3 regions of the Arthrobacter sp. NPDC058130 genome follow, and region 1 is predicted to be linked to each of the others. Evidence: predicted binding sites of a transcription regulator. Region 1 holds the regulator's gene; each other region holds the start of a gene.
What was found. Region 1 encodes HrcA, which represses chaperone genes, less so after heat shock. Its sites were predicted from a motif close to TTNGCACTCGNNNNNNNCGAGTGCNAA; they were not measured.

Region 2: a site for HrcA is predicted at 2,333-2,359, ahead of groL (chaperonin GroEL). Genes of this name have one in related genera too.
Region 3: a site for HrcA is predicted at 3,419-3,445, ahead of ACFVTM_RS11080 (FmdB family zinc ribbon protein). Genes of this name have one in related genera too.

Annotation. Positions count from the first base shown of each region.
Region 1 covers NZ_JBHVTV010000002.1:599,380-606,298, reverse strand. The annotation lists gene ACFVTM_RS06985 (DUF4870 domain-containing protein) at 1-76, opposite strand, end outside; gene ACFVTM_RS06980 (DUF3097 domain-containing protein) at 223-1,074, opposite strand; gene hrcA (heat-inducible transcriptional repressor HrcA) at 1,391-2,404, shown strand; gene dnaJ (molecular chaperone DnaJ) at 2,482-3,612, shown strand; gene ACFVTM_RS06965 (16S rRNA (uracil(1498)-N(3))-methyltransferase) at 3,615-4,388, shown strand; gene ACFVTM_RS06960 (GerMN domain-containing protein) at 4,473-5,393, opposite strand; gene ACFVTM_RS06955 (hypothetical protein) at 5,675-6,793, opposite strand.
Region 2 covers NZ_JBHVTV010000015.1:37,202-44,120, forward strand. The annotation lists gene ACFVTM_RS20090 (RNase H family protein) at 1-379, opposite strand, end outside; gene groL (chaperonin GroEL) at 513-2,150, opposite strand; gene ACFVTM_RS20100 (ABC transporter substrate-binding protein) at 2,446-3,708, opposite strand; gene ACFVTM_RS20105 (cold-shock protein) at 3,783-3,986, opposite strand; gene ACFVTM_RS20110 (LytR C-terminal domain-containing protein) at 4,145-4,768, opposite strand; gene ACFVTM_RS20115 (DUF3263 domain-containing protein) at 4,863-5,204, opposite strand; gene ACFVTM_RS20120 (uracil-DNA glycosylase) at 5,337-6,179, shown strand; gene ACFVTM_RS20125 (siderophore-interacting protein) at 6,231-6,919, shown strand, end outside.
Region 3 covers NZ_JBHVTV010000005.1:46,288-53,206, reverse strand. The annotation lists gene ACFVTM_RS11090 (AAA family ATPase) at 1-1,864, shown strand, start outside; gene ACFVTM_RS11085 (RcpC/CpaB family pilus assembly protein) at 2,002-2,754, opposite strand; gene ACFVTM_RS11080 (FmdB family zinc ribbon protein) at 3,085-3,333, opposite strand; gene ACFVTM_RS11075 (5-formyltetrahydrofolate cyclo-ligase) at 3,486-4,121, opposite strand; gene galU (UTP--glucose-1-phosphate uridylyltransferase GalU) at 4,229-5,146, shown strand; gene ACFVTM_RS11065 (GNAT family N-acetyltransferase) at 5,152-5,772, shown strand; gene ACFVTM_RS11060 (hypothetical protein) at 5,913-6,908, shown strand.

The DNA.
Region 1 (6,919 bases):
TTGCCGGAACGCCATGGTACGGGGGCTGGCCTTGGCCGTGCTGGTTGCCCGTGTGTTCGCGTGCGTTATCTGCCACGGTGAAGCCCTTCGGATTGCGGTGATGCGTTGCTGCCTGGGTTGTGCCTGGAATAGCCGGGACCGTGCTGGGTGCGCGGCCGCCGTTCCAAGAATACTTGCTCGGGCGCGGAAATGGAGATCAGGGGGCGGCCGAGCTTGCGCCGGCTAAGGCACGGTGAGGAAGTCAATGACCTCTTCCACGCGGCCCAGCAGGGACGGCTCCAGGTCCGCGTAGCTGCGCACAGCCCCCAGGAGTTTCTGCCAGCCGAGGCCGATGTCCTCCTTCGTCGAGTGGGGCCACCCGAAAGCCATCAGGATCCCGGTCTTCCAGTCGACGCCGCGGGGGATCACGGGCCACTGCTCGATCCCCAGGACCGCCGGCCGGATGGCCTGCCACACATCCACGTAGGGATGGCCCACAATCAGGACGTTGCCGGCGGCGCCCGGTGAGGCCATGACGGCGTCGGCGATCCGCGACTCCTTGGAGTCGGCCACTAGGTGGTCAACGAGCACGCCGAGCCGGCGGCCCGGGCCGGGCCCGAACTCCGCCACGGCGGCCGCGAGGTCGTCAATGCCGTGCAGGGGTTCGACGACGATGCCCTCCACCCGGAGGTCATCGCCCCAGACCTTCTCCACCAGTTCGGCGTCGTGCTTGCCTTCCACCCAGATGCGGCTGGCCTTGGCCACCTGCGCGCGCTGCCCCGCCACCCGGACCGAGCCCGACGCCGTGCGGCCGGCTCCGGCGGCCGGTGTCGCCTTTTTGGGGGCCGGAGGCATGAGCCGGATCGGCTGTCCCTCCAAGAGGAAGCCAAAGCCGAGGCGGAAGGAGCGGGACTTGCCCCGCCGGTCCTCCAGCGCCACGACATGCATGCCGCCGGACTTCTCCACCCGGGTTACGGCACCCACCCAGCCGGACTGGACCTCTTCGAGGACCATCCCGCGTTCCACCGGGACTTCCGGCAAGGCGGTCTTGGCGGGGGCGGACAGGTCCTGGGGTCCCCAGTTCTGGTACGACATCTCTACACGCTAACTTTGCACTCGGAATGTACGGCGGTCAGTGGAACTCTCCGTGGCCTTCGCCGGACCACAAGGGCCCGGCGCCTGCAGCAGTTGCCACGGTCCCGGCGCCCGGTGTGACGGGAAACGCGATCCCGCGGGCCACGCCTGGAGCGAATCCAATGCTAACAACGCGGCGACTCATATTAGACTGGTTAGCACTTAGGCATGTCGAGTGCTAACACTTGACCCGTTGCGGGCCACGCGCACCAGTATTGGGCGCGAACCGGACAACGCGGGCGGCACCGACTGCGGGACAGTCGATTGGAGGTGGAGCGTGAGCGAACCGCGCAAACTCGAAGTGCTGCGCGCCATCGTGGAGGACTACGTCCATTCGCGTGAGCCCGTTGGTTCCAAGGCGCTCGTGGAGCGTCACCATCTTGGTGTTTCCAGTGCCACGATCCGCAATGACATGGCGGCGCTGGAGGACGAAGGCCTGATCACGGCTCCGCACACGAGCGCCGGCCGGATCCCCACCGACAAGGGCTACCGGCTCTTCGTCGACCAGATCTCAGCGGTCAAGCCCTTGTCCCTGGCCGAACGCCGGGCCATCCAGGCGCTGCTGGAAGGATCCGAGGACCTCGACGACGTCCTCGACCGGACCGTGCGGCTCCTGTCCCACCTGACCAACCAGGTCGCCGTCGTACAGTATCCCCTGCTGAGCCGCGCACGGGTGCGGCACATTGAGTTCGTGCTGCTGGCACCCCGGAAGGTGCTGATCGTCCTCATTGCGGACACCGGCAAAGTGGAACAGCGCGTCATCGACGTCGGGCAGGACATTCCCGACGACGCCCTCGCGGAACTGCGCACAAGTTTCCTGACGAGCCTCTCCGGAACACCGTTGAGCCTTCTGCCCCAGCTTCTGCCCACGGTGGTCGACAGCGGCCCGCCGGCGCGCCGTGGAGCAGCCCACGCCCTGGCTCGTGGCCTTGAAGCCCTGGCCACGAGCAGCCGGGAAGAGCGGATGGTCATGGCCGGTACGGCCAACCTCGCACGCTCCAACGTGGACTTCCCGCTCAGCATCGGCCCAGTGCTGGAGGCGCTCGAGGAACAGGTGGTCATGCTCCGCCTGCTCAGCGAAATGGCCGAAGACCCGCGCGGCGTAACCGTCAGCATCGGCCGGGAAAACCCCTACGACGGCCTGGCCGAGGCCTCCGTCGTGGCCACCGCCTACGGGCCGGACGCCACGGCCAAGGTCGGCGTCCTTGGGCCCACCCGGATGGACTATCCCACCACCATGGCCGCCGTGCGCGCGGTGGCCCGCTACCTTTCGAGGATCCTGGGGCCCTGACGGGCCCGGACCCAGCACGACTTCTTGCCCCGCAGGCAGTGCCCCACAGGCAGTACAACAAGGAAGAGATACACACTTTGAGCAGCCACTACGACGTTCTTGGAGTCTCCCGCGACGCAACGGGGGAGGAGATCAAGAAGGCCTACCGGAAACTGGCCCGGACCCTGCACCCCGACGTGAACCCGGGAGAAGACGCCTCAGACCGGTTCAAGGCCGTCACCCACGCCTACGAGGTCCTTTCCGACCCGCAGAAGCGCCGCGTCTACGACACCACCGGCAACGAGAACGGCACCGACAACGGCTTCGGCGGCGGCAGCTACTCGGGCCAGGGCTTCGCCTTCCAGGACATCTTCGAGACCTTCTTCGGCGCCGGCGGCGGCCAGGGCGGGCCCGCGTCCCGGGTCCGCCGCGGCCAGGATGCGCTGATCAGCGTCCGGATCGACCTCCGCGACGCGGTGTTCGGCGTCAACAAGAAGCTCGAAGTCGACACGGCTGTGGTCTGCCCCACCTGCGAGGGTTCCTGCTGCCGCGAGGGCACCCACCCGGTGCGCTGCGACATCTGTGGCGGCAGTGGCCAGGTCCAGCGCGCTGTGCGCTCCATCCTGGGCCAGGTCATGACCTCGGCCCCCTGCGGTTCCTGCGAGGGCTTCGGCACCGTGATCCAGGACCCCTGCAACGAATGCAGCGGCCAGGGCCGGATCCGCAGCCGCCGCTCGCTGACCGTCAAGGTTCCGGCCGGCGTCGGCACCGGCACCCGCATCCAGCTCTCCGGGCAGGGCGAGGCAGGGCCCGCCGGCGGCCCGTCCGGTGACCTGTACGTGGAGATCCGGGTCAACAACGATGCCACCTATGTCCGCGACGGCGACGACCTGCACGCGAGCCTCAACATCCCCATGACGGCCGCCGCCCTTGGCACCGAGATTTCCCTCGACACCTTCGACGGGCAGCAGGAGATCGACGTCAAGGCCGGCACGCAGTCGGGCGAGGTCATCACCCTGCGCGGACTCGGCGTCACGCATCTGCGCGGCCACGGGCGTGGCGACCTGAAGGTGCACCTGCAGGTGGAAACGCCGGGGAAGCTCGATGCCGCCCAGGAAGACCTGCTCCGCCAGCTGGCCAAGCTGCGCGGCGAACACTTCACGGCAGGAAAGCTCGCGGCCAGCGGCGGCGTCTTCGCGAAACTCCGGGACCGGCTCGGTAACCTGTAGCGGTGAGTAACCCGGTCTTCTTCACCGCCCCAGGCACCCTGGACCAGCAGGTCCCCGGCTCCGCCTTCGTCCTTGAGGGCGCTGAGGCCCGCCACGCCGTCACCATCAAGCGGATCGCCGTCGGCGAGGCCGTGGACATCGCCGACGGCGCGGGCAAGCGCCTGACCGGCACGGTAACCGCGGTCGCGCCCGGTGAGCTGACCGTCCAGTGCGTGGATGTTGCGGACGAGCCGCGGCCCGGGATCCGGCTGGTGCTTGTGCAGGCACTCGCCAAGGGCGACCGCGACGAACTTGCGGTCGAAACAGCCACCGAGCTGGGCATCGACGCCGTCATTCCTTGGCAGGCGGAGCGGTCCATTGTGCGGTGGAAGGCCGAACGGGCCGCGAAGGCACACGCCAAGTGGCAATCGGTGGTAACGGCGGCAGCCAAGCAGGCGCGCCGGGCCTGGATCCCGGAGGTCCGGGCGGCGGTCGACGGCGCCGGGCTGCAGGCTGCCGTGGCTGCCGCGGATCTGGCCGTCATCCTGCACGAAGACGCCGTCCGCCCGCTGCGGGACGTCCTGGAATCGTGGCTGGAAACCGCGCCCGCCGCCGACTCCGGATTCAGTGAAGTGCTGCTGATCGTGGGCCCCGAAGGCGGCATCAGCCCGCGTGAAGTGACCCGGTTGTGCGACGCCGGGGCCGTCACGGCCCTCTTGGGGAACCACGTGCTGCGCTCGTCCACCGCCGGGCCGGCCGCGACCGTACTGGCCAACGACATCCTCGGCCGCTGGTAGCCCGTGGCCGGTAGCCAGCTGACGGTATGCGGGCCGTATCTTCGTGACGTTGACTAGTTGAAAGCGGCTGTTGGACGGCGAAGGCTATTTGACTTCGAAACCGCGGGTGTCCTGGAAAACTTCCTTGGCGCTGTCCGACAAATCCACCTGGGACACATGGACCTCGTAGCGTCCGGGGCCGAGGTTCACGGACAAGGTGAACAACCCGGACTGGGTGGAATCGGACGACGCCGTCGCGCTGCCGTTGAGATAAGCGGTCTTGGCGTTGTCGCCGTCGACCTTGAGGATCTGCCAGCGGAGTTTCCCGCCCGTCACAGTGCTCCGTCCGCTGATCTTGACAGAACCATCGGCCACGGACGTGCCTTCCTGCGGATCAATGATCCACACGGGGGCCACCATCCCGGCGCTGCGTGAGGTTGGCGCGCCCAGCCGGACATGGTTGAAGGCGACGTAGTCCGTATGACCGTCAACCAGCACAACCACCTGGACCTGCTGGCCGGAATCGATTAGGCCCGCGCTGGCCGCGGCAGCCGTCGCGGTGTATACGAGCTGCTGGATGGCGCGCTCGGCCATGGCCGCATCCACGTTGCTGTTGAAGGCATCCGCGGAGACGTCCACTGTGATGACGTTCTTGCCGGATATCGACGTCGTCAGCTTCTTCGGGTTCTGCCACGGCGTAAAGAAGTCCGGGTCCAGCGGCTTCTGGGACATCATCACGCGCAGGGCGCGCGTGACAGGATTGTCCTGGTCCGGGACATCGCGAAACTCGCGGTACAGGAATGCGTTGTCGTTGCTGCGGCCGATCCAATACACCGGAGCCTTGTTCGACGTCTGGGCCGTTTCGAGCGGCGCGCTCGTGGTGGGGACGCCCGAGGCCGGGACAGGAATGAGTTCCGAGGGGCTGCTGGAGTTCGTGATGCCGCTCTGCGGTGTGGCCACGCAGCCGGACAGCAGCAGGGCGGCGGGCAGCACGAGCGCCAGTGCGCCGCGGCGGGCGCGCCCCACTGATGACTGCTGAACTCCACGCTTCCTGATGCCGCTGTGCCTTTCCTCTAGCGCCCCGCGATCCGCGGCGATGATCCGTTTTTGTAGCCGTTGTAGACCGCTGGTGGCCGCCCAACCTTGGCGTGCCGGACACCGGCACGGCGGTCTGGGGGACAACCGGATTCCAGCATGGCACACCGGCGGGGCCCGTCTGGCTGGTTTGGGCCACGGCGCCGGAACTGCAACGGGAACGATATGAGGCCGATACAAAGTTGATACCTAACTCGCTCCGGAGACGAGCGCTATCCCGCGATGAGCTCCTTGGTTGGTCCCTCGTGCAAGGCCAGGTAAGCATCGTCTCGGATCTGATTCGCCTCTGGGTCCGTCATGGTCCGAGCGAGAGGGCGGAGTACCAGTCGAATCAGCGCGTTGGCCTGGCCTGCGCGAATATGCAGGCGTTCCTGCGCTGCCGGGGGTAGCTCTCCATACGGCGTTAGGGCCAAGAGTTCGACGCTTTCCAGGTCGTCGGCCTTCTCTCGTAATGCCGTTCGCACTATGTCGCCGAGCACCTCGGTGTCCATGTCCGCGGGCACCACGATGGAGATGTCCCTGCGGATGGATGGCATTTGAGAGACCGGCTTCCACCGGGACAGGTCCAGCATCTGAAGTTTGATTCTCTGGTCCGTAGACCTAAGCAGCCTGATGTCGGGGATGCCCTTGCGGAGCATCAAGGCCCGGTCCAGACCCATCCCCAGAGCCAGCCCTGACCATTTTGCGGGATCCAGGCCAGCTTCGGAATATAGATGCGGGGCCATGAGCCCGCATTCCGCGAGTTCGAGCCACGCTCCATCCATGAGGACATCGACCTGCATGCCCTTTCTGGTGTAGGGGTGAACGGCTGGAACGGTGCGCCACTGCGCCCCCGGAAGCACCGCATGCACCAGTGTTCCGATCATGTCCTGCAGGTCGTCTGCGTCGAGTTGTTCCCGCGAACTGACCCGCCATAGGTCCACCTGGTGGGGAGTTCCCACGTGCGTGCGGTCGATAGAATCGCGTCGGTAGACCAGGCCGGGCATGGCCCACAGTTGATCCATGGAATCGTCCGTATCCAGGGCCCGCAGCAGCGACGGGATGGAAGCCGACGTGTGGCTGCGGAGCATGACCGTGGGGCTGACGTAACGGGAGTACTTTTGGTCCCGCGTGACGTCCGAGTCGCTGAACCCCAAACGGTCGTAGTTGTCGGCCACGCTCACCAAGGGGCTGTCGCGGACGATTCGTTCCGGCACGCCCCACGAGTTGCGGAGCGCTTCGATGACGCCATCCAGCAGTGCCTGCATCGCATGCGGTTGATGGTCCGGATTTGAGAGGTCGCGGATGGTCAAAGCTTCGTGGAGCTCTGACGGACTGAGATAACTGGGCATTAAAGGTCCTTAGTTCGGATTCGAGTGGCGGCTTCCTTCCCCCCGACTCAATCCGGCGCCAGGACCTAGGCGCGCGCCTCAGAGCCCTCGCGACGGGACACCGGTCGGGGGCAAGTAAATCGACGC
Region 2 (6,919 bases), on a different contig from region 1:
TCAGCTCGTGCCCTGCATGGCCTCGCACCCATTCGAAGGTGTACTTGCGGCCTACGAGCGCCTGGTCGATGTCTTTGAGGAGGTCCACGTTCAGCACCGGCTTGCCGTCGGCCTTGCGCCAGCCCTTGCGCTTCCAGCCCGGCATCCATTTGGTCACGGCGTTGATGACGTACTGGCTGTCGCAGAGGATCAGCAGGTCTTCCCCGGGCACATGGGCCGTTGCCCGGAACAGGTCCAGCACCGCCATCAATTCGCCCTGGTTGTTCGTGCCGTGCGGCCATCCGCCAGCCCGCCAGCAGTCATCATTCACGTACCAGGCCCAGCCGGCCGGGCCGGGGTTTCCTAAGGCCGAACCGTCGGCCGCTGCTGTAATCGTCACTGATCTATCCTGCCAGACCCCGCCGACGCCCACCGACGGGTGTCGGCGGGGAACGCGCTTAACCGCCGACGGCGGGCCCACCCGAAGGTGGGACCGCCGTCGTCGAACAGCCTGTGGTGGCTGGAGCTGGGGGTTAGAAACCGCCCATGCCGCCCATGCCGCCCATGTCGTCGCCGCCGCCCATCGGGGCGCCAGCCTTCTCGGGCTTGTCGGCCACAACGGCCTCGGTGGTGAGGAACAGGCCGGCGATGGATGCCGCGTTCTGCAGAGCAGAGCGGGTTACCTTGACCGGGTCGTTGATGCCGGCAGCCAGCAGGTCGACGTACTCGCCGGTGGCGGCGTTGAGGCCGTGGCCTGCGGGCAGGCCGCGGACCTTGTCCACGACGACGCCGGGCTCGAGGCCTGCGTTGAAGGCGATCTGCTTCAGCGGTGCGTCGATGGCAACGCGGACGATGTTCGCGCCCGTTGCTTCGTCGCCGGAGAGCTGCAGGTTCGCGAAGGCCTTGGCGCCGGCCTGGATCAGGGCAACGCCACCGCCGGCGACGATGCCCTCTTCGACAGCAGCCTTGGCGTTGCGGACAGCGTCCTCAATGCGGTGCTTGCGTTCCTTGAGCTCGACCTCGGTTGCGGCGCCGGCCTTGATGACTGCAACGCCGCCGGCCAGCTTGGCCAGGCGCTCCTGCAGCTTCTCGCGGTCGTAGTCGGAATCCGAGTTCTCGATCTCGGCGCGGATCTGGGACACGCGGCCGGCGATCTGGTCGGCGTCGCCTGCACCCTCGACGATCGTGGTCTCGTCCTTGGTGACAACAACCTTGCGGGCCTTGCCGAGTAGTTCGAGTCCGGCGGTCTCAAGCTTGAGGCCGACTTCCTCGGAGATGACCTGGCCGCCGGTGAGGATGGCGATGTCGGCCAGCTGCGCCTTGCGGCGGTCGCCGAAGCCCGGAGCCTTGACGGCAACGGACTTGAAGGTGCCGCGGATCTTGTTGACGATCAGGGTGGCCAGGGCCTCGCCCTCGATGTCCTCAGCAATGATCAGCAGCGGCTTGTTGGACTGCATGACCTTTTCCAGGACAGCAACCAGTTCCTTGACGTTGGAGATCTTGGAGTTGACGATCAGGATGTACGGATCCTCAAGGACCGTTTCCTGGCGCTCGGCGTCGGTGACGAAGTAAGCGGAGATGTAGCCCTTGTCGAAGCGCATGCCTTCGGTGAGCTCCAGCTCGAGGCCGAACGTGTTCGACTCCTCGACCGTGATGACGCCTTCTTTGCCGACCTTGTCGAGGGCTTCGGCGATCAGGGCGCCGATCTCGTTGTCGCCAGCGGAGATGGACGCGGTGGCCGCGATCTCTTCCTTGGTCTCGATTTCCTTGGCGGTGGCCAGGAGCTCGACCGTGACGGCTTCAACAGCCTTCTCGATGCCGCGCTTGAGGGACAGCGGGTCAGCGCCGGCCGCGACGTTGCGCAGGCCTTCCTTGACCAGGGCCTGTGCCAGCACGGTTGCCGTGGTGGTGCCGTCGCCTGCGACGTCGTCCGTCTTCTTGGCAACTTCCTTGACCAGCTCGGCGCCGATCTTCTCGTAAGGATCGTCCAGCTCGATCTCCTTGGCGATGGAAACACCATCGTTGGTGATCGTGGGGGCGCCCCACTTCTTTTCGAGGACGACGTTGCGTCCCCGCGGGCCGAGGGTGACCTTGACGGCGTCGGCGAGGATGTTCAGGCCCCGCTCAAGACCGCGGCGTGCCTCTTCATCAAATGCAATGATCTTGGCCATAACGGCAGTAGTCCTTTCGGGACAGTCGTTAAGAATGAACCTTCGCTGTGGTGCCCGCGACGGACGACCCCCACCCTGCGGCCTCTGTATGCCGCCGGGCCAGGGATCTCACCCCAGCTAGGTGTTCCTTTTGCTCCTGGACCGGCTGCCCCACTCCGCGGCCGGGCGGACCGGGCGTCGTGTTAGCAGTCAGTGCGCTGGAGTGCTAAGTCAATAATTAGCACTCCCCCGGGGAGAGTGCAAGCAGTGCCCGGTCCGAAAGGCCCGCCACGCGGGCACAATACGCTAGGAGCGATCAGCCGCCGCTGCTGCTGGCGGCTTCCGCGCCGGTCATCGTGGCCAGGTTGTCCTCGCCGTAGGTGTAGACCACGTAGTTCGCTTCGGTGATGTCGCCGTGGGAATCAAAGTTGATCCGGCCAGACTGGCCGTCATAGTCCGGGCGCTGGCCTGCCCGGAGGGCGTAGGTGCAGTCCTGGTAGCTGGTGCACGTCCTGCTGGCAGGTTGACCGGCTTGCTGGCCGGCGGCTGGCGCTGCCCCGCCGGAGACCGCGACGAGGGACGCCGCGATGGAGGTCCCGGCGTCGTCCTCTGCCGCGGCGGCAGCGACGGCGGCCAGGATCACGGCGTCGTACGTCTCGGCGGCGAACACCATGTCCTTGAGCCCGGGATCGACGGCAACGAGGTCGGCCTGGAAGGCGGCGGAGGGGAACACGCCGGGCAGGATTCCGCGTGCGCCGTCGAGCGCCCGCGCGCCCAGTCCGGAACCGTAGCGGCTGACTGCTCCGTCGCTGAGGACAAGTTTCTTGCCGGCAAGGCCGGCATTGTTCAGTTCGGCGATGGCACCTTGCGCGCCGTCGCGCGAGACCAGCACCACGGCGTCGGGATTTACCACCTTCGCAGCGGCGGCCGCCTGCTGCGCCTGGCCGGGGGTGAACTCCGGGTCGGCCAGGACTTCCATTCCGGACTGCTTCGCCGCACCGGCGACGGCGGCGGCGACGTCTTTGCCGTAGTCGCCTTCCTCGTGCACCACCGCCAGTGTCCTGGCGCCGCCGTCCTTGGCCAGCTTGGCCAGGACAGACGCCTGGGCGATGGCGGTCGCGGAGGTGCGGAAATAGTAGCCGCCGCTCTTGTAATTGCTGAGGGCACCGGCCGAGTTGGCCGGCGAGATGACCGCTACCTTGGCGTTGGCCAGCACGTCGATAGCGGCAGGGGCACGGCTGGAATCCGTCGGGCCGATCACGACGTCGGCCTTGGCGGCAACCAGCGCTTTGGCCTGTGCGGCAGTGTCACTGCTGACGGTTTCCGGCAGCAGCTCCACCGGTTTGCCCTTGTGGCCGCCGGCAGCGTTGATCTCCTTGACGGCAAGCTTGGCCGCCGCGAGCTGCGGGGCGTTGAGGAAGTTCTGCTGCCCGGTGTTGTCCAGGATCAGGCCGATCCGCAGGGTGCCGTCACCGCTCGCGTCAGCTCTGGCCACGCGGGCGCTGCCGGCGGGTCCCAGGCAGCCTGTCAGGGCCAGAGCCACTGCTGCGCCCGCCGCCAGGGCGCGGCCGAGCGGCAGCGTTCCCCTCAGGAGTTTTCCCCCTAGGCGCCCTGACGCGTCCGCCGGGGCGTACTTGAGCGCAGCCAGTGCCACTAGGCGGGCCGGACGCTTTCGGCTTGGGGGCCCTTTTCGCCTTCGCCGATTTCCAGCTCCACCCGCTGGCCCTCGTCCAGGGCGCGGTAGCCTTCGCCGACGATCGCGGACCAGTGCACGAAGACGTCGTTCTCGGAACCGTCCACGGTGATGAAGCCGTAGCCCTTTTCGGCGTTGAACCACTTGACGGTTCCCAGTGCCATGGTGTCCACACTTTCAGCTAGCTTGCGTGCGGCCCACCTCGATGTGTGCCGCGGACTGCGAAGAGAAATCCGCAGATACTGTACCCACAGCGTCCCCCAGGAACGCTGGCGGCGGGCAGAGGCACAGGCTAATAGTTATTGAGGCGTAACCGGAATGCCTACTGGAAGCCGGGGCCGAGGACCACGACGAGGGGGAGGTTGAACTCCGCGGACTCCACGAGGGTGTCGATGCCCAGGAGTGTGCCGAGCGCCTCCGCGTTGCCCTTCTGTTCCGCGTCGCTGTAGAAAATCACCGACGTCTGCTGCGGGACGCCGCCCCAGTTGCCTGTCTGGCCCAGGATCCAGCCGTCGGAGCTGACGGTGCCGCCGACCCTGCTGGCGAGGCCGGCCGTGGTGGTCCCGTTGTAGATCGTCACGGGCTGCGTCTTGTCCACACCGGCGGCAGGGATGCTGGGCGTCACTGAGGGCGCTGCCGCGGGATCTGTGGCGGCCGGATCGGTGGCGGTGGGTTCCGGGCTTGTCGGCGCCGGGCTGGGGCTCGCCGGGCTCGTTGCGGACGGAGTGGCCGTGGCATTGTCACCGACGGCTGCGGCCTGGCCTGCGGAGAATCCGAGCTTCGGCAGGATCAGGAAAGCCACCAGCCCGATGGCCAGCGCAACGCAGCCGGCCGTCAAGATCGGCGCCAGGCTCCGGCGGCGCGATTCGGCGACGGCCCGGTGGACACCCTGGCGGGCAGAGGTCTCCGGGACCCGATCAAATTCATCGCGAGCGTATTTGGTCATGGTAAAACGACGTCCTTGCTGATTTCAGACGGGGTGCCCGAGGCCGGAAGCGGGCGCAACAGGACGTGCGCATCCGGCTGCGCGTGACGCGACTTTACGAATCTGTTCCCAGACGACGGGCAGTGCGGGCACGTTGGCGTGATGTACGTAGTCTACGCAATCTCTTGACCAGCATGGGATCGTGGGCCAGCGCTTCCTCGGTATCGATGAGGGCATTGAGGATCTGGTAGTAGTGCGTGGCGGAAAGATCGAACAGCTCGCGGATGGCCTGTTCCTTGGCCCCGGCGTACTTCCACCACTGCCGCTCCAGTGCCAGTATCTGCTGGTCGCGCGCGCTCAGGGGAGAATCCGCGGACACCTCGCCCAGGCCCACGCCGGCAGCCGAGGCTCCGGCAAAATCTCCCGCGAGCACGTGCTCTTGCGCTGTTTCGGCCACGACACACTCCCTGGTTGATTCCGAAAAAACCGGTTGGATCCGGTAAAAAGCCATTCCTATGCTAAGGCCGAATGACAGCGTTGTCATTTGGCGGTGTGCCGGTGCGGGCTGTGTCTGCGGAAGAATGGGGCTGTGTCGAATCCCGAGTTTCATTCCGAGCCTGATTCCGATGCGCTGTTCGAACTGGAACCCCCAGCCGAGGATCGTCTCAGCTACGCGGACCTGGCGCGGCGGCCGCTGAGCGAGCTGGTCGCTCCGGACTGGGCGGAGGCGCTGGCTCCGGTGGAAGCGCAGTTGCGCGAGACCCTGACTTTCCTCACCAGCGAAGTGGCCGCCGGGCATGCGGTGCTGCCGTCGCCGGCAAACCTGCTGCGGGCTTTCCGGCAGCCGCTGGCCGCCGTCCGGGTCCTGGTGGTGGGCCAGGACCCCTATCCGACGCCGGGGCACGCCGTGGGGCTGTCCTTCGCCGTGGACGGCTCCACCCGGCCGATTCCCCGCAGCCTGGCGAACATCTACAAGGAGCTCCAGACCGATCTCGGGTTCCCCCCGCGCGTCCACGGGGACCTTAGCCGCTGGGCGGAGCAGGGCGTCCTGCTGCTCAACAGGGTGCTCAGCGTCCGGGCCGGCGCGGCCGGCTCGCACCGTAACAAGGGCTGGGAGGCCGTCACGGCGGCCGCCATCCGGGCGGTCGCGGACCGGGCTGTTGCGGGCCGGGCGCCCGCCGCCGATGCCGGTGGGGGCGCCACTGCCGGCGCGGGCGCGGGGCGCGCTCCCCTGGTGGTGATTCTGTGGGGGAAGGACGCCGAGTCCGTGCGGCCGCTGCTGGGATCCGCTGCCGTGATCGCCAGCGCCCACCCGAGCCCGCTCTCGGCCTCGCGCGGCTTCTTTGGGTCCCGGCCCTTCAGCCGGGCCAACGCTCTGCTCCAGGAACAGGGCAACGGGACGGTCGACTGGGAACTGCCGCCACTGCCGTAACAGGCCTCCACCCAGAGCCCCTGGCCAAGGTTCTTTGGTTAGGCTTACCTCATGACCTCCCTCCCCGCCACCAGTACGGCCACCCGGAACACGCGTCCCCAGACCGATCTGACGGTCCTGCGCAAGGAACAACTCTCGCCGCATATGGTCCGGATCATCGCCGGCGGTCCTGGCTTCGCCGGGTACGTCAACAACGACTACGTGGACCGGTACGTCAAGATCGTGTTTCCGCAACCCGGCGTCGATTACCCGGAGCCGCTGGACCTGTGGGCCGTCCGGGAAACCATGCCGCGCAGTCAGTGGCCGCACACCCGGACCTACACCGTCCGCTGGGTGGACATTGCAGCCCAGGAACTGGCCATCGATTTCGTGATCCACGGCGACGAGGGCCTCGCTGGGCCTTGGGCGGCATCGGCCCAGCCCGGCGACCGCCTGACCTTTACGGGCCCGGGCGGCGGCTACAACCCGGATCCGGACGCGGACTGGCACCTGTTTGCCGGGGATGAAGCCGCGCTGCCAGCAATCGGCGCCGCCATTGAGTCCCTGCCCGAGGATGCCCGCGGTCTCGCCCTCCTCGAGGTGGACAGCGACGCCGATATCCAGGCCATCGCCGGCCCGGCGGGCGTCGAACTGCGCTGGCTGCTGCGCGACGGCGTCCCCGCCGGAGACAGCGACTTGCTGGTCACGGCCGTGCGCGACGCCGAGTGGCCCGGGGGCCGGGTGCAGGTCTTCGCCCACGG
Region 3 (6,919 bases), on a different contig from region 1:
GGTGACCCTGGCAGCCCTGAGCGGCCAGGCGCAGGAACTCCTGCCCACGCTCGTACCCGTGTGGTCCGTCAGCCCATACCTCATGACCGGTCTCCTGCCGATCGAGCAAACCTTCGACGCCGTGGTGATCCTGGACGCGGAGACGACCTCGCTGCAGGCCGTCCTCCCGGCCATCGCCCGGTCCCGGCAGGTGATCGCCTTCGGTGATGAACAGATCGCCAGCCCCCGAACCTTCACCGTCGGTGTCGAACGGCTCGCCGCCGGGGAGAGCTCCTACCAGAGCGTCGAGAGCTCTTACGGGGCACTCGCTGCGGTGCTTCCCGTCCGGAAGCTGAGGACCGTTTACCGGGCGGTCGATGAAGACCTGGTGCGACAGCTCAGCAAGGGTTATTATGCCGGGGAACTCACCCGGCTCCCCGAAGGGCAAGCCGCCACGGGACTTGACCGCTCCCTCAGCGTGGAGTACCTGCCCGACGGCACCGGGCTGCCCAGCGCGGACCACGACGGCGTCGAATCGGTTGTGGCCGAGGTGAACCGCGCGGTGGAACTCGTCTTCGAGCACGCCCGGCTCCGGCCGCGGACCTCGCTGGCCGTGGTGACCGGCAGCCTTCGCCACGCCGCCCGGATCGGCGAGGCCATCAGGGCGCAGCTGCCCAACTATCCCATGCTCGGCAGCTTCTTCACGGCCGGGGACGAGTCCTTCCGCGTCGTGGATCTGGAACGGGCGCAGGGTCTGGTCCGCGACCACGTCATATTCTCCCCGGGCTATGGCCGCACCCCGCACGGGCGCACCCTCCACAGCCTCGGGCCGCTCTCCGTCGACGGGGGGCGCGCCAAATTCGCCCTGGCGATGACGCGTGCACGCCGGTCGCTGCACGTGCTCAGTTGCTTCCGTCCCGAAGACCTCGATGTCAGCCGCCTCAGCCACGGCGCCGTGGACTTCTACGAACTGCTGGACCGTGAGATCGCCGGCAATTCCGATCTCGGCAGCCCCGCTTCCCGGGCCGCGGCCAGCGAGCAGGCGCTCGGCGCCGACCCGCTCGTGGCCGACCTGGGCGACAGGCTCCGGGCACGCGGGGCGCGGGTCTGGCACCAGTACGACGGGGTCCTCAACATGGTGGCCGCCGCCGACCCGATGACCACGATCGGCCAGGACGATGCGGAAATTCCCCGCCCGGTGGCGATCGAGTCGGACGGCACGGGCCACTACCGGCGGATGAGCGTCCGGGAGCGGAGCAGGCTCCGGCCGCAGCTTTTGGAGCGCCTTGGCTGGCGGTACATGCCACTATGGACCATAGAGGTCTTTACCGACCCCTCGGCCTGCGCCGACCGGATTGGCGGTTACCTCGGGTTGGAGAAGCCTGCCGCGTCCAGCCGGCTGCGGACATCGCAGGGGTTCTTCGATGACGACATCGAGCACCTGGCGATTGACGAGGCGCGCGCCGCGGAGAACCATCTGGCGGCCGAATTCGCGGAACGCACCTTCGGGGGCCATGAAACTTCAGGGCTGGATTTCGGCCGCCAGGGGCCAGCAACAGGAACAACTGACAGTACAGGCAGTAAGGAGGCCGGCGGCATGAGTGCGGACGGCGACATCCAGATCAACACCGGCGCCAACGAGGGCGACGCGGGCGGCACCTCCGAGCCGAAGCCGGGCGAATCGACCGGCGCCGGACCGGAGCAGGAAACGGCCACGGAAACGGCCACGGATACGGCCCGCCGTGCGGAGGCGCAGGCCACCGTCCCCGGGGGCGTGCTGCCGAACAAGGCGGCGGAAGACGATCCCCGTCGCTGGGGCGACCAGCCTGACAACTACGATCACGACGCATGGCTCCAGGAGCAGAAGCCGCCGCACTGGGGGTAGGAACCGGCTGGAGAAGCGCTGACCGGCGCCGGGGAGCCTGCGGGCTTTGACGGCGCCGGCAGGGCTCTGGGACGGCGCCAGCCCGGGTACTGGCCCGGCGTAGCCGCCGAACCGGCGGGCCCAAGTCGCCACCTGCCCTAGCCCGGCGCGGCTGCCACAAGCACGAAAAACAGCTTGCCTTGGGTAGATGCGCCCGCCAGCCTTCGTGCCTGGTCGGCCGACGCCGCTACAACCACCAGCCCCTCAGTCTCCGCCGTGGCTGGCCACGGCCCTGCGCTGCCGCCCTGCGCTGAGGTCCAGAGCACCGGGACGGCTTCGGCAAGGGTTTGGCTTTCGGCGGGTTGTTCAAAGCCGTTGCCGCCGGTGAGCACAACGTTGACGAGCTGCCCGGGGGAGACCAGCTGGATGGCTGCAGGGTCCGCCATCCTCAGCGGCACCGCAGCGGAGCCGGGCGGGCTTCCGGCGAGCAGGCCGGGGCCGAGAACCTGGGCGTCAGTGAGGAGCTGGCCGTGGCGCAGCGGTGCGGCCAGCTGTTTCCCCTCGAACGAAGTTTCGCTGCCGGGGCTGCCGGCCGGGACGAGCCCGGGCGGTACTCTGACCCTGCTGACATCGCCGGGTTCCAGAGTCTTGCCCGCGGGAAGATCCGCCGCCGCCGCGAAAGCCATGACGGTGTCGGCGGGCGCGGGCGTGAGTTGCTGGACGGTGAGGCCGGCGGGGACGCAGAACAGGAGCGCGGCTAGGAGCCGCCGGTTCCGGTCCAGCCAGCCGCGCAGGCGGCGCGGCGATGGACGGCCGCGGGGCGTTCGCGGCTTGCGGGGCTTGCCGGGCCCGTTCCGGCTCCGACTGGGTCGGCCGGGCGCCGATAACCTGGCCGGCGGGAGGCCGGACACGCGGATCCCGGTGCGGTTCCAGCGTCCGGAGCCCTCGCCGGGACTTCGCTGGGACCGCGCGAAAGAACGCCCGGGCGCAGTCGCGTAGGGAAATCCGGCCGAGGCCGCGCACGGCGACCAGAACGACGGGGGAGATAGCGCACTGAGGGAAAGAGCCATGCAGCCACGCTACGGATCCCCGGATAGTGGCGGGAACCACGGATTGGCCTATGTGGACAATTGCAGGCGGGCCAAGGGATTACGCAGGCTTGGCCAGCGGGGGTCCAACTGACAGCGGCGCCGAGCCGGTGGGTGCCCGCTAAGCCGCGGGGGCCTGTGCGCGGGTGCCCCTTAGGCCGCGGGGGCCGGCGCTGGGGTGGCCGCGGGTGCTGCGGGAGCAGCGGAAACCGTGCTGCCCTTGGTGTCGCGGGAATCGTTCCGGTAGAAGCCGGAGCCCTTGAACACTACGCCGACACTGTTGAACTTCTTGCGCAGCGTGCCTTGGCACTCGGGGCAGGACGTCAGGGAGCTATCGCTGAACGACTGCACGATCTCGAAGGCGTGGCTGCAGTCCTTGCAGGCATATGCATACGTGGGCACTGTAAATCCTCCTCTGGGACAAACGAGCAGGTCCCGTGCTGTCGAGCCGGGACCACGTCGGTATGCCTACCGACAGGGTCCGTGCTTAGCAGTCGCAGGGCCTGAGTGCCAATTCTATCACCTTGGCCGGAACCCCTATCCGCCGGCCGGTATCAGCCGAGCCGGATGATCCCGCCCGGGGTCAGCGCAGCGTCGACCTTACGGTCGAACGACTCGGCGGGGATGCTGTCCGCGGGCAGCACCTCCGTGTCATAGACGACGGCGGCAGTCGGCAGCGCTTCGGCGTCGGACGCGGCGTCGCCCGCCCCTGAAGGCGAGGGGGTCAGGGCGGCCAGGGAGGCAAGGAACTTGTCGTAGTAGCCGCCGCCTTGCCCGATGCGGTTTCCCGAGAAGTCCACGGCGGTGGCCGGCAGGATGATTGCGGTAGCGGCCCGCATGACGGCGGTGCTGTGGCGCTCCCCGACGGGTTCCTGGATGGGGGCGAACCTGCTGCGGACAAACCCGGACTGCGGGGTCCAGTACACCCAGCTGAGCTCAAGTGCGGGTTCGCACACCGGAAGCAGCACGCGGTGTCCGGCGTCGGTCAGGGCCGACAGCAGTGGCAGCGTGGGCGGTTCGGTGCCCACGCCCAGGTATGCCGCGAAGGTGCCCTGACGGCCGCCGGCCAGCCCGGAGGCCCACTGGAGCCCATGGCGGGCGATACCGGATGCGGCGGCATCGAGTGCGGCCAGCGGAAGTGCGGAACGCTTCGCCCGGTGGCTGGAGCGTATTTCCTCTTTTGACGCCATGCTGGCCCGTCCTCTGCCTCTTGCGGCCGCGACGCACCGGGGGAGGGCCGGCCGGGCGGTTCGAATTATAATTACGCAATGATTGGTCCCTCCGTTAGATTAGTCGAGTGAATACACCCCACGCTTCTGTTCGTAAGGCCGTCATCCCCGCCGCGGGCCTTGGTACCAGGTTTCTTCCAGCCACGAAGGCCATGCCCAAGGAAATGCTGCCTGTCGTTGACAAGCCGGCCATCCAGTACGTCGTTGAGGAGGCCGTGAATGTCGGCCTGAACGACATCCTGATGATCACGGGCCGTAACAAGCGGGCGTTGGAGGACCACTTCGACCGGGTTCCGGCGCTGGAGTCCACCCTGAAGGCGAAGGGCGACACGGCCAAGCTCGAGTCCGTCCAGGCTGCCAGCAACCTCGGCGACATCCACTACGTCCGCCAGGGCGATCCCATGGGCCTTGGCCACGCTGTCCTCCGGGCCAAGCAGCACGTCGGTCAGGAGCCGTTCGCCGTCCTGTTGGGCGATGACCTCATTGACGCCCGCGACGAGCTCCTCAGCACCATGATTGAAGTCCAGGCCAAGACCGGCGGGTCGGTGGTCGCACTGATCGAGGTCGACCCGTCCCAGATCAGTGCCTACGGCTGCGCCGACGTCGAGGCGATCGGCGGTGAAGACTACGTCCGCATCAATCAGCTCGTGGAGAAACCCGACGTCGAGGACGCACCGTCCAACCTGGCCGTGATCGGCCGCTATGTGCTGCACCCGGCCGTCTTTGAAGTCCTCGAGCGCACCCCGCCCGGACGCGGCGGAGAAATCCAGCTCACGGACGCGCTGCAGGAACTTTCGGCCGGCACCGGCGAAGGCTACGGCGTGTATGGCGTCGTCTTCCGCGGCCGCCGCTACGACACCGGCGACAAGCTCAGCTACCTCAAGGCCTGTGTCCAGCTCGCCTGCGACAGCGATGACCTCGGCCCGGGCCTGCGCGAATGGCTGCCCGGCTTCGCGTCCAGCCTCGCCCCCAGCCTCGCCAAGTAACTCCCGTGGGGGGCAGCTTCAACTGGCCGGTGACTCTGGAGAGTGGCGACATTGTGTTGCGCCCGATCCGGTACCGGGACCGCAAGGAGTGGACAGAACTTCGGTCCCGCAACTGCGAATGGCTGGCCCCCTGGGAGGCATCAAACCCCGTCCCCGGCGGCGGGCTGCCGGATTACCGGCAGATGGTCCGTTCCCTCAAGGCCCAGGCCGCGCAGGCCACGGCCCTGCCCTTCGTGATCGCTGAATGGACGCCGGGTCACCAGGCGCCGGTGATCGTAGGGCAGCTGACTGTCTCTTCGATCGTGTGGGGTTCGGCCATGATGGCGACGCTTGGCTACTGGGTCGACAAGGAGCGGGCCGGCCGCGGGATTGCCCCGACCGCCGTGGCCATGGCAACGGACTACTGCTTCGGCACCCTGGGCCTGCACCGCATGGAGATCAACATCAGGCCGGAGAACGCGCCGAGCCTGCGGGTGGTGGAGAAACTGGGGTTCCGCGATGAGGGTTTCCGGCCCAGGTTCCTGCACATCAATGGTGAATGGGCCGACCACCGTACCTTCGCGCTCACGGCGGAAGAAGTGCCGGAAGGCCTGCTTTCACGGTGGCTGAGGACCCGGCAGGCCTGAACCGTGATGGCCGCCTGACCAGCCAAGACTCCCGACGGCGGCCAGCTGCCGCGGCGCGCGCGACACACCCCTGACAATGCGGGGCAGCACCCCATATACCTCATACGGTTTTGAGTGTGGACTTCCCTCTTAGCAGCTCGGTGATACTTGTCATTGCTGTTGCGCTCTGGATCGTGTGGGTGGCGCCTTACGTTCTGAGGAACGGGCGCCACCAGCTGCAGCCTGCGGGCGAATTCCTGGCGGACGTCATTGACATGGAACCAGCAGATCCACATGCGGGGAAGGTTTTGAAAATGGCGGCGCAGCAGGAGAAACCCATGATCAGCACCCACCGCGCAGAACCGGCCTCCGGCTCCGCTGGGCCCGGGGTCAGCAGCGGCGCACCGCGAGGGGCGACACCATTTGCCGGGGCCTCTCCGGCATTCAGGATTCGCTGGGGGCGGCTGGTGCTGGCGCTGGCCGGCCTGCTGTTTCTGCTCACAGGAGTGGTGTCCGGGGCCCTTCGGCTTTTCGGGGTGGGGTCAGGCTGGCTGCCGGTGACGGCCCTGCTGGGCACGGTCGCCGCCGTCGCGCTGCTCCGCCGTCTCGCTGTCCGTGACCGACGGCGGAAAATGAACGCCGCGTTCCGCGCAGCCATGGGCGGCCCGGAGCGCACCGCCGCTCGGCCCTCACGGCCCGAGCAGATCCCCGCCCTTCCGGCTGAACGTCCGGGCATACGGCCGGAAAGCCCTCTGTTCGACGCCGAGGCGGCCCCCGCCACACAGAAACCCGCGCCGAAGCCGCTGACCGCGCTGGAGCTCCGGCAGGCCGCCCTCGCCGAGGCAGCAGCCTCGGGGGATACCGCGGCCGCTCCGGCAGCCGAAACGGCGGCAGCTGCGGAGGTTTCCAGCTGGGAGCCCGTTGACGTTCCCAAGCCCACGTACGTCGAAGCGCCGAAGGCCGAACGAGCAGCCCCCATGCCCCTTGACCTCCCGGAGGCACCGAAAGCCGTTGGGAAGCCGTCGCTGAAGCAGGCCTCCGCACGGCCGGCCGCGTCCGATCCGGGGACCGCCGACGACTCCGGGACAAGGCAGCTCACCAAGGCCCAGAGCGCCTTGAGCAACCTGGACGATGTCCTCCAGCGGCGCCGTGCCTGATCCGGGCCGTT